Regions from separate parts of the Mesorhizobium sp. AR10 genome, predicted to be linked through region 1. Evidence: predicted binding sites of a transcription regulator. Region 1 holds the regulator's gene; the other holds the start of a gene.
What was found. Region 1 encodes PhoB, which activates phosphate uptake and scavenging genes when phosphate is short. Its sites were predicted from a motif close to TGTCATNNANCTGTCAT; they were not measured.
Positions count from the first base shown of each region.

Region 2: the regulator PhoB is predicted to act here: its motif matches at 3,367-3,383, upstream of ppk2 (polyphosphate kinase 2).

Region 1 is NZ_CP080524.1:1,657,011-1,662,106, reverse strand. It holds gene xylF (D-xylose ABC transporter substrate-binding protein) at 1-345, opposite strand, end outside; gene LHFGNBLO_RS11570 (ROK family protein) at 719-1,963, shown strand; gene phoB (phosphate regulon transcriptional regulator PhoB) at 1,979-2,668, opposite strand; gene phoU (phosphate signaling complex protein PhoU) at 2,685-3,392, opposite strand; gene pstB (phosphate ABC transporter ATP-binding protein PstB) at 3,434-4,258, opposite strand; gene pstA (phosphate ABC transporter permease PstA) at 4,276-5,096, opposite strand, start outside.
Region 2 is NZ_CP080524.1:4,517,834-4,522,929, reverse strand. It holds gene LHFGNBLO_RS25555 (GntR family transcriptional regulator) at 1-364, shown strand, start outside; gene LHFGNBLO_RS25550 (DUF982 domain-containing protein) at 462-722, shown strand; gene LHFGNBLO_RS25545 (hypothetical protein) at 798-956, opposite strand; gene LHFGNBLO_RS25540 (glycosyltransferase family 90 protein) at 1,161-2,132, shown strand; gene LHFGNBLO_RS25535 (aldo/keto reductase) at 2,163-3,206, opposite strand; gene ppk2 (polyphosphate kinase 2) at 3,445-4,365, shown strand; gene LHFGNBLO_RS25525 (dihydrofolate reductase family protein) at 4,417-5,061, opposite strand.

The sequences.
Region 1 (5,096 bases):
CCGGTCATAGCCGACGACCGGGATGCCTTCATCCAGCGCCTTCTGCACCGCCGGCCCGATGGCCGAGGCGTCCTGCGCAAGGATGATGAGCGCGTTGGCGCCTTGCGAAATCAGGCTCTCGACGTCGGTCAGCTGCTTGCCGGGATTGGACTGCGCGTCGGCGGAAATATACTTGTCGCCGGCGGCCTCGATCGCCGCTTTCATCGCGGCTTCGTCGGTCTTCCAACGCTCTTCCTGGAAGTTCGACCACGAAACGCCAATGACCTTGTCCTTCGCCTGGGCGACCGACGCGAGCGTCAGCGACATGGCGACACCCGCCAGGATGGCGGCTGCGAATCTCTTCATAATATCCTCCCTGCGCCGCGTGCGGCGCGACCAAACTGGCCCGAAGGCCGGCACAAGGCTCTATTTTTTCGAGCCCCGAAAAAATACTGATCTAACACCAGAGCACTGTCAACATCGATTCTGATGGATTTTGATGTGCTGGTGACTTTTTTTCGAGGCTCGGAATAAATAATGACAGGCTCCCCTGCTTCTGCCAATATTTGCTACGGCGTGTCGCCCAAAGTGCGCAGTGGTTTTGGGATGACGACACGCACAGGAACTATACCCTAAAATGCGTCGCGTGAGTCCATTCAGACGCAACGCACTTTAGGCGTCGCCGACGGCCTATACGATCAAGAGAGGCCGCGACGACGACCGGGAGGAAGACAGAACCATGTCGGTTGGAATCCGCCACGACGACTTGCGCCGGCGCAACCGGGCGATGGTGCTTTCGGCCGTGCGCCGGGCCGGCCAGCCGTCGCGCACGGAGATCGCCGCAACCACCGGTCTCAGCCATTCGACCATATCGGCGATTTCCTCGGACCTAATCGGGGAAGGCATCCTGGCCGAGAGCAAGGCCAGCGAGGCTGTCGCGCTGAAACGCGGCCGCCCGCAAGTCGGCCTTGGCCTCAATCCGGAAGCCGCGGCGGTCATGACCGTGGTGCTGTCGCTCAACTTCCTTTCCGTCGCCGTCATCGACTATGCCGGCCAGCTGGTCGCCGAGGAACAGCGCCGGCTGGACACGCTGAGCATGCCGCGCGACGAACTGATCGGGGAATGCGTCGCCATCGTCCGCCGCCGGCTCGAAGACGCCGATCTCGACGTCCACAGCATCGCCCGCATTGCGATGGGCATTCAGGGCATCACCGATTCCCACGCGCGCGCCATGCTGTGGTCACCGATCACGCCGCTGACCGACATTGCTTTCGCCGACATACTGGAGGCCGAATTCGGCATTCCGGCCACGATGGAAAACGACTGCAACATGATGGCGGTGGCGCTGCAGTGGCGCGATCCCGACCGCTACCGTGACGACTTCATCGCCATCCTGCTCTCGCACGGCATCGGCATGGGGCTGGTGCTGAAGGGAGAGTTGTTCACCGGCACCCATTCCTCGGGCGGCGAGTTCGGCCATATGATCCATCGCCCGGGCGGCGCGCTTTGCCGTTGTGGGCGGCGCGGCTGCGTCGAGGCCTATGCCGGCAACTACGCCATCTGGCGCAACGCCAGGCAATTGGGCGAGGACGCCGAGCCGGTCGCCGACGTCAGCGACGCCGACATGCGAACTCTGGCAGCTGCGGCACGTGAGAAAGACGGGCCGGAGCGCGAGGCCTACCGCAAGGCTGGTGAAGCGCTGGGCTTCGGTCTCGGCAGCCTGTTTGCGCTGATCGATCCGGCGCCGGTCGCCATGGTCGGCGTCAGCGCCGCCGCTTTCGACCTGATCGAGCCGGCACTGCGCGAGGCCATCGCCCAGACGGCCGGCGGCCAGCATTCGAAATCGATCTCCTTCGACACCGAGCCGAATGAACTGCCGCTGATCCGCGAAGGCTGCGCCATGCGGGCGCTGAGCTTCGTCGACCAGGAGATTTTCGCACCAGGCGCGCAGGCCCGAACGGTCACCGGAAAGAACGTGGCCTGAATTCAAACCGGGCGACTAGTCTTCCCTGATCGCGTATCCCGCACCACGGATCGTCCGGATGACGTCGGGCATGCGGCCATTGTTGACCGCCTTGCGCAGCCTGCCGACATGCACATCCACCGTGCGTTCGTCGATGTAGATCGTCTCACCCCAGACATTGTCGAGCAGTTGGCTGCGCGAGAACACCCGGCCGGGATGCCGCATCATGAATTCGAGCAGCCGGAATTCGGTCGGCCCGAGCCGGATTTCGCTCTTCTTGCGATAGACCCGGTGCGATTCGCGATCGAGCACGATATCGCCGACCTTCAGCACACTGGACAGCACTTCCGGCTTGGCGCGACGCAGCAACGCCTTCACCCTGGCCATGAATTCCGGCGTCGAGAACGGTTTGACCAGATAGTCGTCGGCCCCCGTCGAGAGGCCGCGCACCCGGTCGCTCTCCTCGCCGCGCGCGGTCAGCATGATGATCGGCAGCCGTTCGGTTTCCGGCCGCATCCTGAGGCGCCGACAAAGCTCGATGCCGGAAACCGCTGGCACCATCCAGTCCAGCACCAGAAGATCGGGGACGTTTTCCTGCAGCCGGATTTCAGCCTCGTCGCCGCGCGTCACCACCTCGACCTGGTAGCCCTCGGATTCGAGATTGTAGCGGAGCAGCACGCCTAGCGGCTCCTCGTCCTCCACCACCATGATGCGTGGCGCGATCATCGACTGGTCACCCCTGTCATGCCGCCGGCGCGGACATCGCCGTTTCGTCCTGCTTGGGACGATTGGCAGGCAATTGTGAACCGGTCAGCACATAGTAGGCGTTTTCGGCGATGTTGGTGACATGGTCGCCGATGCGCTCGAGATTCTTGGCGCAGAACAACAGATGCGTGCATGCGGTGATGTTGCGCGGGTCTTCCATCATGTAGGTCAAAAGCTCGCGAAACACCGAGGTGTATTTGACGTCGATGCGCTCGTCGTTGTTCCTGAGCGTGGCGAGCGCTGCTGCGTCCGCGGCTGCATATTCCTCGATGACCCCTTGCACCTGGACCAGCACCAGCTGCGCCATCACATCGATGGAGTGCGAGAGGTCGCGCGGCGTGACGCTGAGGCCGACGGTGCCGACGCGCTTGGCGATGTTCTTGGCAAGGTCGCCGATACGTTCGAGATCGCCAGCCATGCGGATCGAGCCGACGACCGCACGCAGGTCGTTGGCCATCGGCTGGCGCTTGGCGATTAGCGTGATGGCGCGGTCGTCGAGCTCGCGCTGACGCGCATCCATGATGGCGTCGTCGGAAACGACACGCTGCGCCAATGCGTTGTCCGAATTGAGCAGCGCCTTGGTCGAGCCGCTGACCATCGAGCGGGCCAGGTCGCCCATGTCGCGGATCAGCTGGCTGATCTGCTCCAGATCCTCATCGAACGACGCGACGGTATGTTCACCCATGATCTTCGTCCTCGTGTCTGAAACTTCGCTGTCAGAACCGCTCAGCCGAACCGGCCGGTGATGTAGTCCTGGGTGCGCTTGTCGTCGGGGTTGGTGAACATCTTGTCGGTGGCGCCCTCCTCGACCAGATAGCCGAGATGGAACATCGCCGTGCGCTGCGACACGCGCGCCGCCTGCTGCATCGAGTGGGTGACGATGACGATCGTGTAGTTCTGGCGCAGTTCGTCGATTAGTTCCTCGACGCGAGCCGTGGCGATCGGATCGAGTGCCGAACAGGGCTCGTCCATCAGGATCACCTCGGGCGACACGGCGATGGCGCGCGCGATGCACAGACGTTGCTGCTGGCCGCCGGAAAGGCCGGTGCCTGCCTCCTGCAAGCGGTCTTTGACCTCGTTCCAGATCGCCGCCTTCTTCAGACTCGATTCGACGATCTGGTCCATGTCAGCCTTACGCTTTGCCAGTCCGTGGATGCGCGGGCCATAGGCGACGTTCTCATAGATCGACTTCGGGAACGGATTGGGCTTCTGGAACACCATGCCGACACGCGCCCTGAGTTCGACGACGTCGATGTTCTTGTCGTAGATATCCTCTTCGTCCAGCGTGATCTTGCCGGTCACCCGCGCCGAGTCGATTGTGTCGTTCATGCGGTTGAGGCAACGCAGGAAGGTGGACTTGCCGCAACCGGAGGGGCCGATCAGCGCCGTCACCTGGTTGAGGCGGACGTCGAGATTGACGTCGAACAGCGCCTGCTTGTCGCCGTAGAACACGCCGACCTTGTCGCCGCGCATCTTGATCACTTCGTTCGACTTGGCGTTCATTTTGTCGCCCACTGCGTTTTCAAGGGACTGTTCGGTCATGATGTTCATACCAAAATGCCTTTTTTCTACCAGCGCCGCTCGAACCGACGCCGAAGCACGATTGCGGTGATGTTCATGGCCATGAGGAAGACGAGCAGGATGATGATGGCGCCCGACATACGCTCGACGAAGGCGCGTTCGGCCTCGTTCGCCCACATATAGATCTGCACCGGCAGCGCGGTGGCCGGATCGAAAGGTGTCGTCGGATAATCGGCGACGAAGGCGACCATGCCGATCAGCAGCAGCGGCGCGGTTTCACCGAGCGCACGCGCCAGGCCGATGATGGTGCCGGTAAGGATGCCGGGGGCGGCAAGCGGCAGGATGTGGTGGAACACCATCTGCATCTTGGAGGCGCCGAGACCAAGCGCTGCCGAGCGGATCGACGGCGGCACGGCGGCAAGGGCAGCGCGCGTCGCGATGATGATCGTCGGCAGCGTCATCAGCGTCAGCACAAGGCCGCCGACGAAGGCGGCGGAGCGCGGCATGCCGAGGAAGTTGATGAAGACCGCAAGGCCGAGCAGACCGAAGACGATCGAAGGCACCGCGGCCAGATTGTTGATGTTGACTTCGATCAGGTCGGTGAAGCGGTTCTTCTTGGCGAACTCCTCCAGATAGATGGAGGCGGCGACGCCGATCGGCAGCGCCAGCAGCAGCACGATCACCATCATGTAGAACGAGCCGATGATCGCCACGCCCATGCCTGAGGTTTCCGGGCGGCTGGAGGCACCATAGGTGAACAGGCCGGTGTTGAAATGCTCTGCCATTGCGCCGTCGGCCCTGAGCTTGTTCATCCAGGCGATCTGCTGGTCGGAAACCTTGCGGCGTGCTTCCTCGACGCCGAGGTCGA
Region 2 (5,096 bases), 2.9 Mb from region 1:
CATCGAGGCGATGCTCGACTCCTGCGACACCAGCACCCCGCGCGAGGAATGGCATCGCGTCGGCATGGATTTCCACATCGAGCTGGCGCGCCTGTCGGGCAACGAATTTCTGTTCAGGGCAGTCCGTGACGCGATGACACGTCTGTCGCGCGCCCGCTGGCTGGAGGTTCGCGACGAAGCCGCACTTGGCCGTGCCTGGACCGAACACCATGCCATTCTGGCAGCGGTGCGGGCCGGCGATGCCGGCGACGCGGCAGGCCGGCTTTCGGCTCACATCGTCGGCAGCCGCGACCGGCTGGTGACATCGCTGCACAATGACCGGCGCGGCCTGCGCGCCCGAGGGTTTGCCGTCGTCGCCGCTTGAGTCCACGGCGCGGGGCCGTTCGTCAGGAAAAAGGTAGAACGGGCAACGCCATCACTTTCGGCCTCGCTTCGCGAACGCCGATGGCGTAAGAGCGGCGATGGAAAACAACCGATTTGAAACACCCGTGACCGTCAAGTCGGCCACGGAGGGAAGTACTCAGCTCTTGCGTTCGGCCCGTGAGGCTTCCGATTTCCTTCTCAACAGCTGGCCCGGCAAGCGCAGCCCCAAGCATCGCGAAGCGCTGCAGGCCTGTCACGATGCGCTGGCCGGCGACAAGCCGGCGATGAACGCAAGGCGTGCCTTCATCGCCGCCGCCCGCGAAGTGAACGTCTTCGTCAGCGACAAGATGCCGGCCTGAGCACGGCGATATGCCGGCCTGAGCACGGCTAAATCCCAGACGTAACGCGGTCTGCCTCGCCGAGAGGATGCCGATCTACTCTGCCTTTTCGGTCTCGGTTTCGGAGTTGGCTGCGTCCTCGGGCTTGTCACGCTCCTTGGCTGCGACCTTGGCCGCCAGCTTCTCCGCCTTCTTGGCAGCCTTCTGCCGATCGCGCTCCTTGCGTTCCTGGCCGTAATTCGGTGCTCGCGCCATATCGTTTCCTTTCGCTACGCTTGGCCCTGCCTAGGAGCATTGGGCCACAAACACAACACCGCAACGGACGATCGGCACCCATAGATATTCAGGCGGTCAGGTTCCGCACGGTTCCGGGCTTGCAAGATGTACGGCACAATGCTGTAGGAAAGATCGGCGCACAGGTGCTAAGAGCCGCCGATCTGTTTTTGAATCAACTGACCCATGGCCACGATTCTAAGAAACTCGGTAAAGCTGTTCTATTATATGCGAAATGCTGCGCGCGATATCGTCCCGCAGGCATTGTTTCGTAGCAGGCTGGCCGGCCGTCTGCGCCAGGCAAGGCTCTCTGACGGGTCGGTCCGCGAACGTCTGAATTACTACAACAAGCTGCAGCACACCTTCGCGCCGGGCCCTGATGCGGTGCCCATCAGCCGATTGCCGTTTTCGCCGAGCATGTATTATTACGACCTGAAGGAGTTTGCCCGCTACTTCGATCCCGAACTGCTCATCGATCTGGAATTCGGCGACGTCATCGAAGTGCCCAATGTGCCGTCTATCGTCAAGGATCGGCCGATACAGGACGGCAACAGCAACGCGGTCCTGCTGAAACTCGACAAGTTCCGCCACTTCCACATGCCCGCCGACAGGATGCGTTTCGCCGACAAACGTCCGGCCGTGGTCTGGCGCGGCGATCTCAACAATCCGATCCGGACCCTGTTCCTGGAGGCGGTGCGCGATCTGCCGTTCTGCGACGTCGGCACACCCAAGCGGACGGCGGCGGCGCAATACCGCAAGCCCTATCTCACCATCGACCAGCAGCGACACTACCGCTACATCGTTTCGCTCGAAGGCAATGATGTGGCGACCAACCTCAAATGGATCATGAGTTCGAATTCGCTGTGCCTGATGCCGCCGCCTACATACGAGACCTGGTTCGCCGAAAAGCAGATCGAGGCGAACGTTCACTATGTGCCGCTCGAACCGGATTTCGCCGATCTTGCCGAAAAGGTGCGGTATTTCGAGCAGCATCCGACTGAGGCCGAACGCATCATTGCCGCGGCCAACGCCTATTGCCGAAAGTTCTGCAACGAGCAGGCCGAGCAGGCGATCTCCCTGCTCGTGCTCTACAAATATTTCGTGCTCTCGGGCCAGGTCGAACCTGATCCCGAGGTGTGGCGCTATATCCAGGGTTAGAGCGGCGGCGTCGCCGCACTATCCCCCTGGTCAGATGCCGGTGCGGTCCAGAAGCAGATCGGCCGGACCGAAGCGGTCCTTTGCCGTGAGCTGCTGGTGCCAGTAGGGATAGAGCACCGGCGGGCGGCTGACCGCATCGAGCCGGCTGCGCTCGTCGTCGGTAAGTGCCAGGCTTGCAGCGGCGATGTTGTCCTTGAACTGCGCCTCGGTCCGTCCGCCGATCACCAGGGAACTGATAGCCGGCCGGCCGAGCAGCCAGGCCAGCGCCACCTGTGCGGCGGAAACCCCGCGAGCCTTGCTGATATATGCAAGGACATCGACGATCCGCCACAGCCGGTCCTCGTCGCGGATCGGCGGCTCCGACCAGCCGCTGAGCTGGCGGGCAGTTGGGCTGTCGCGGTGGTACTTGCCGGACAGCAATCCGCCGGCGAGCGGGCTCCACACCAGCACGCCAAGCCCCTGATCGACCGAGATCGGCAAAAGTTCGTATTCAGCTTCGCGCGCTTCCAGCGTGTAGTGGATCTGCTGGGTGACGAAGCGTGGCTGGTGCCGGCGGTCGCTGATACCCAGCGCCTTCATCACCTGCCAACCGGAATAGTTGGAGCAGCCGACATACCGGACCTTGCCCTGGCTGACCAATGTGTCGAGCGCGGCGATGGTTTCCTCGAGTGGCGTCACCCCGTCCCATTCGTGCAGGAAATAGATGTCGATAACATCGGTACGCAGGCGCTTCAGGCTCTTCTCGCACTCGCGGATCAGATGGTAGCGCGACAGGCCTTCGTCGTTTGGGCCCTTGCCGATCCGCATCCGCGCTTTGGAGGCGATCAGCACGTCGCCCTTGCGCTTGCCGCCCAGCGCTTCGCCGATGATCTCTTCGGAAATGCCGTTCGAATAGACATTGGCGGTGTCGATGAGATTGATGCCGGCATCGATGCACATGTCGATCATCCGACGGGCTTCGTCGAGATCGGTCTTGCCGACCGCCGCAAATGCGCCGGCGCCGCCGAAGGTCATGGTGCCCATGGTCAGCGTCGAAACTTTCAGCCCGGAACGGCCGAGGGTGCGGTATTCCATGTCAGATCCTCGCGAATGTGATTGTATTGAAGGGGTGCCGGAAACAGGCAGCCCGAATTGGACGGGCATTTGTAGGACAATTCGAGCGGCTTGTCGCCATGCCACGACGACGGATCGATCATGCCTCGCGCTTGCGGTGGTGCCCGGCTCGCTTGCCGACTGCAATAAAACCGTCATTGCCGGCCTATATCAAGTCGGCTCAGGGTTCCATCTCAGGTTGGCAAGCGGAGCAGCGCAAATGACCGAGTTAAAACAGAATTCTCCCGCCAGGGATTGGCTGGAAGCGGAACTCGCCGACACGCTCGACGAAGACTACGAACTGGAAATGTCGGAGCCGGCGCTGTCGATGGAGATCGCCAAGATCTACAAGAATGCGCATCCGCCCTCGATCGATCGCATGCAGTATTTTCGAGACCTGATCAGCTTGCAGTCGGAGCTGATCAAGCTGCAGTCCTGGGTCGCCTATCACAAGAAGAAGTTGGTGGTGGTCTTCGAGGGCCGCGATTCCGCGGGCAAGGGCGGCGTCATCAAGCGCATCACCCAGCGGCTCAATCCGCGCATCTGCCGCGTCGTGGCTCTTCCGGCGCCGACCGAGCGCGAGAAGTCGCAATGGTATTTCCAGCGCTATGTGCCGCATCTGCCTGCCGGCGGCGAGATCGTGCTGTTCGACCGCTCCTGGTACAACCGCTCGGGCGTCGAGCGGGTGATGGGTTTCGCCGAACAGGATCAAGTCGAGGAGTTCTTCCGCGACGTGCCGGAGTTCGAGCGCATGCTGGTCCGCTCCGGCATCACGCTGGTCAAATACTGGTTCTCGATCACCGACGCGGAGCAGCAGATGCGCTTTTTGATGCGCATCCACGATCCGATGAAGCAGTGGAAGCTGTCGCCGATGGACCTGCAGTCGCGCGTGCGCTGGGAGCAGTACACCAAGGCCAAGGAAGAAACGTTCGCCCGCACAAACATTCCGGAAGCCCCCTGGTACATCGTCGAAGGCAACGACAAGAAGCGGGCGCGGCTGAACTGCATTGATCATCTCCTCAAGCAGATGCCCTATGAGGAAGTGCCGCACGAGGAGATCACGCTGCCGGAGCGCGTCTTCAATCCCGAATACGAGCGTCAGACGCTGCCGCGTGAACTCTACGTGCCGGAGAAGTACTGACGGTCCATACGACCGGCGTGGCAGTCGATCCAGGCCACGCCACTCCGGCCGCTAATCACGCTTGATGATGACATGCGTGGCATCCGGCGTCGCGACCTGCTCGGTGCAGCGGTAGCCAAGCTTGAGCATATCGAGACCGGCAAAGAGGTTTTCGCCGGAGCCGAGCAGCATCGGCGAGATCGCCAGATGCAGTTCGTCGATGAGGCTTTCCTGGAGATATTGCCGGATCGTGGCAACACCACCGCCGACCCGTACATCCTTCCCGTCGGCCGCTGCTCTCGCCTTTTCCAGCGCGGAGTGGATGCCGTCGGTGACGAAATGGAAGGTCGTGCCGCCTTCCATCACGCTGGGCTCACGCTCATGGTGCGTCAGCACGAAGACCGGCACGTGATAGGGCGGATTATCGCCCCACCAACCCTTCCAGCTACCGTCCGGCCATTCTCCGCGGATCGGCCCGAACATGTTGCGGCCCAGGATCCAGGCCCCGACATTCTCGAAGCTGCGCACCGTGAACCCGTCGTCCGTGTCCGTTGTTCCGCCCTTTTCGCCAACCATGTTGCGGAAGGTTCGGGTGCCGACCATCCATTTGTGCAGGGCCTCCCCGCCGATGCCCAGCGGGTTCTTCAGGTCCTGGTCGGGGCCGGCGCCGAAGCCGTCGATCGACAGGGTGAATGCGGCGACACGAAGTTTGGACATGGATGCCTCCTAAACCGGTTGCTAAATGCAAGCAG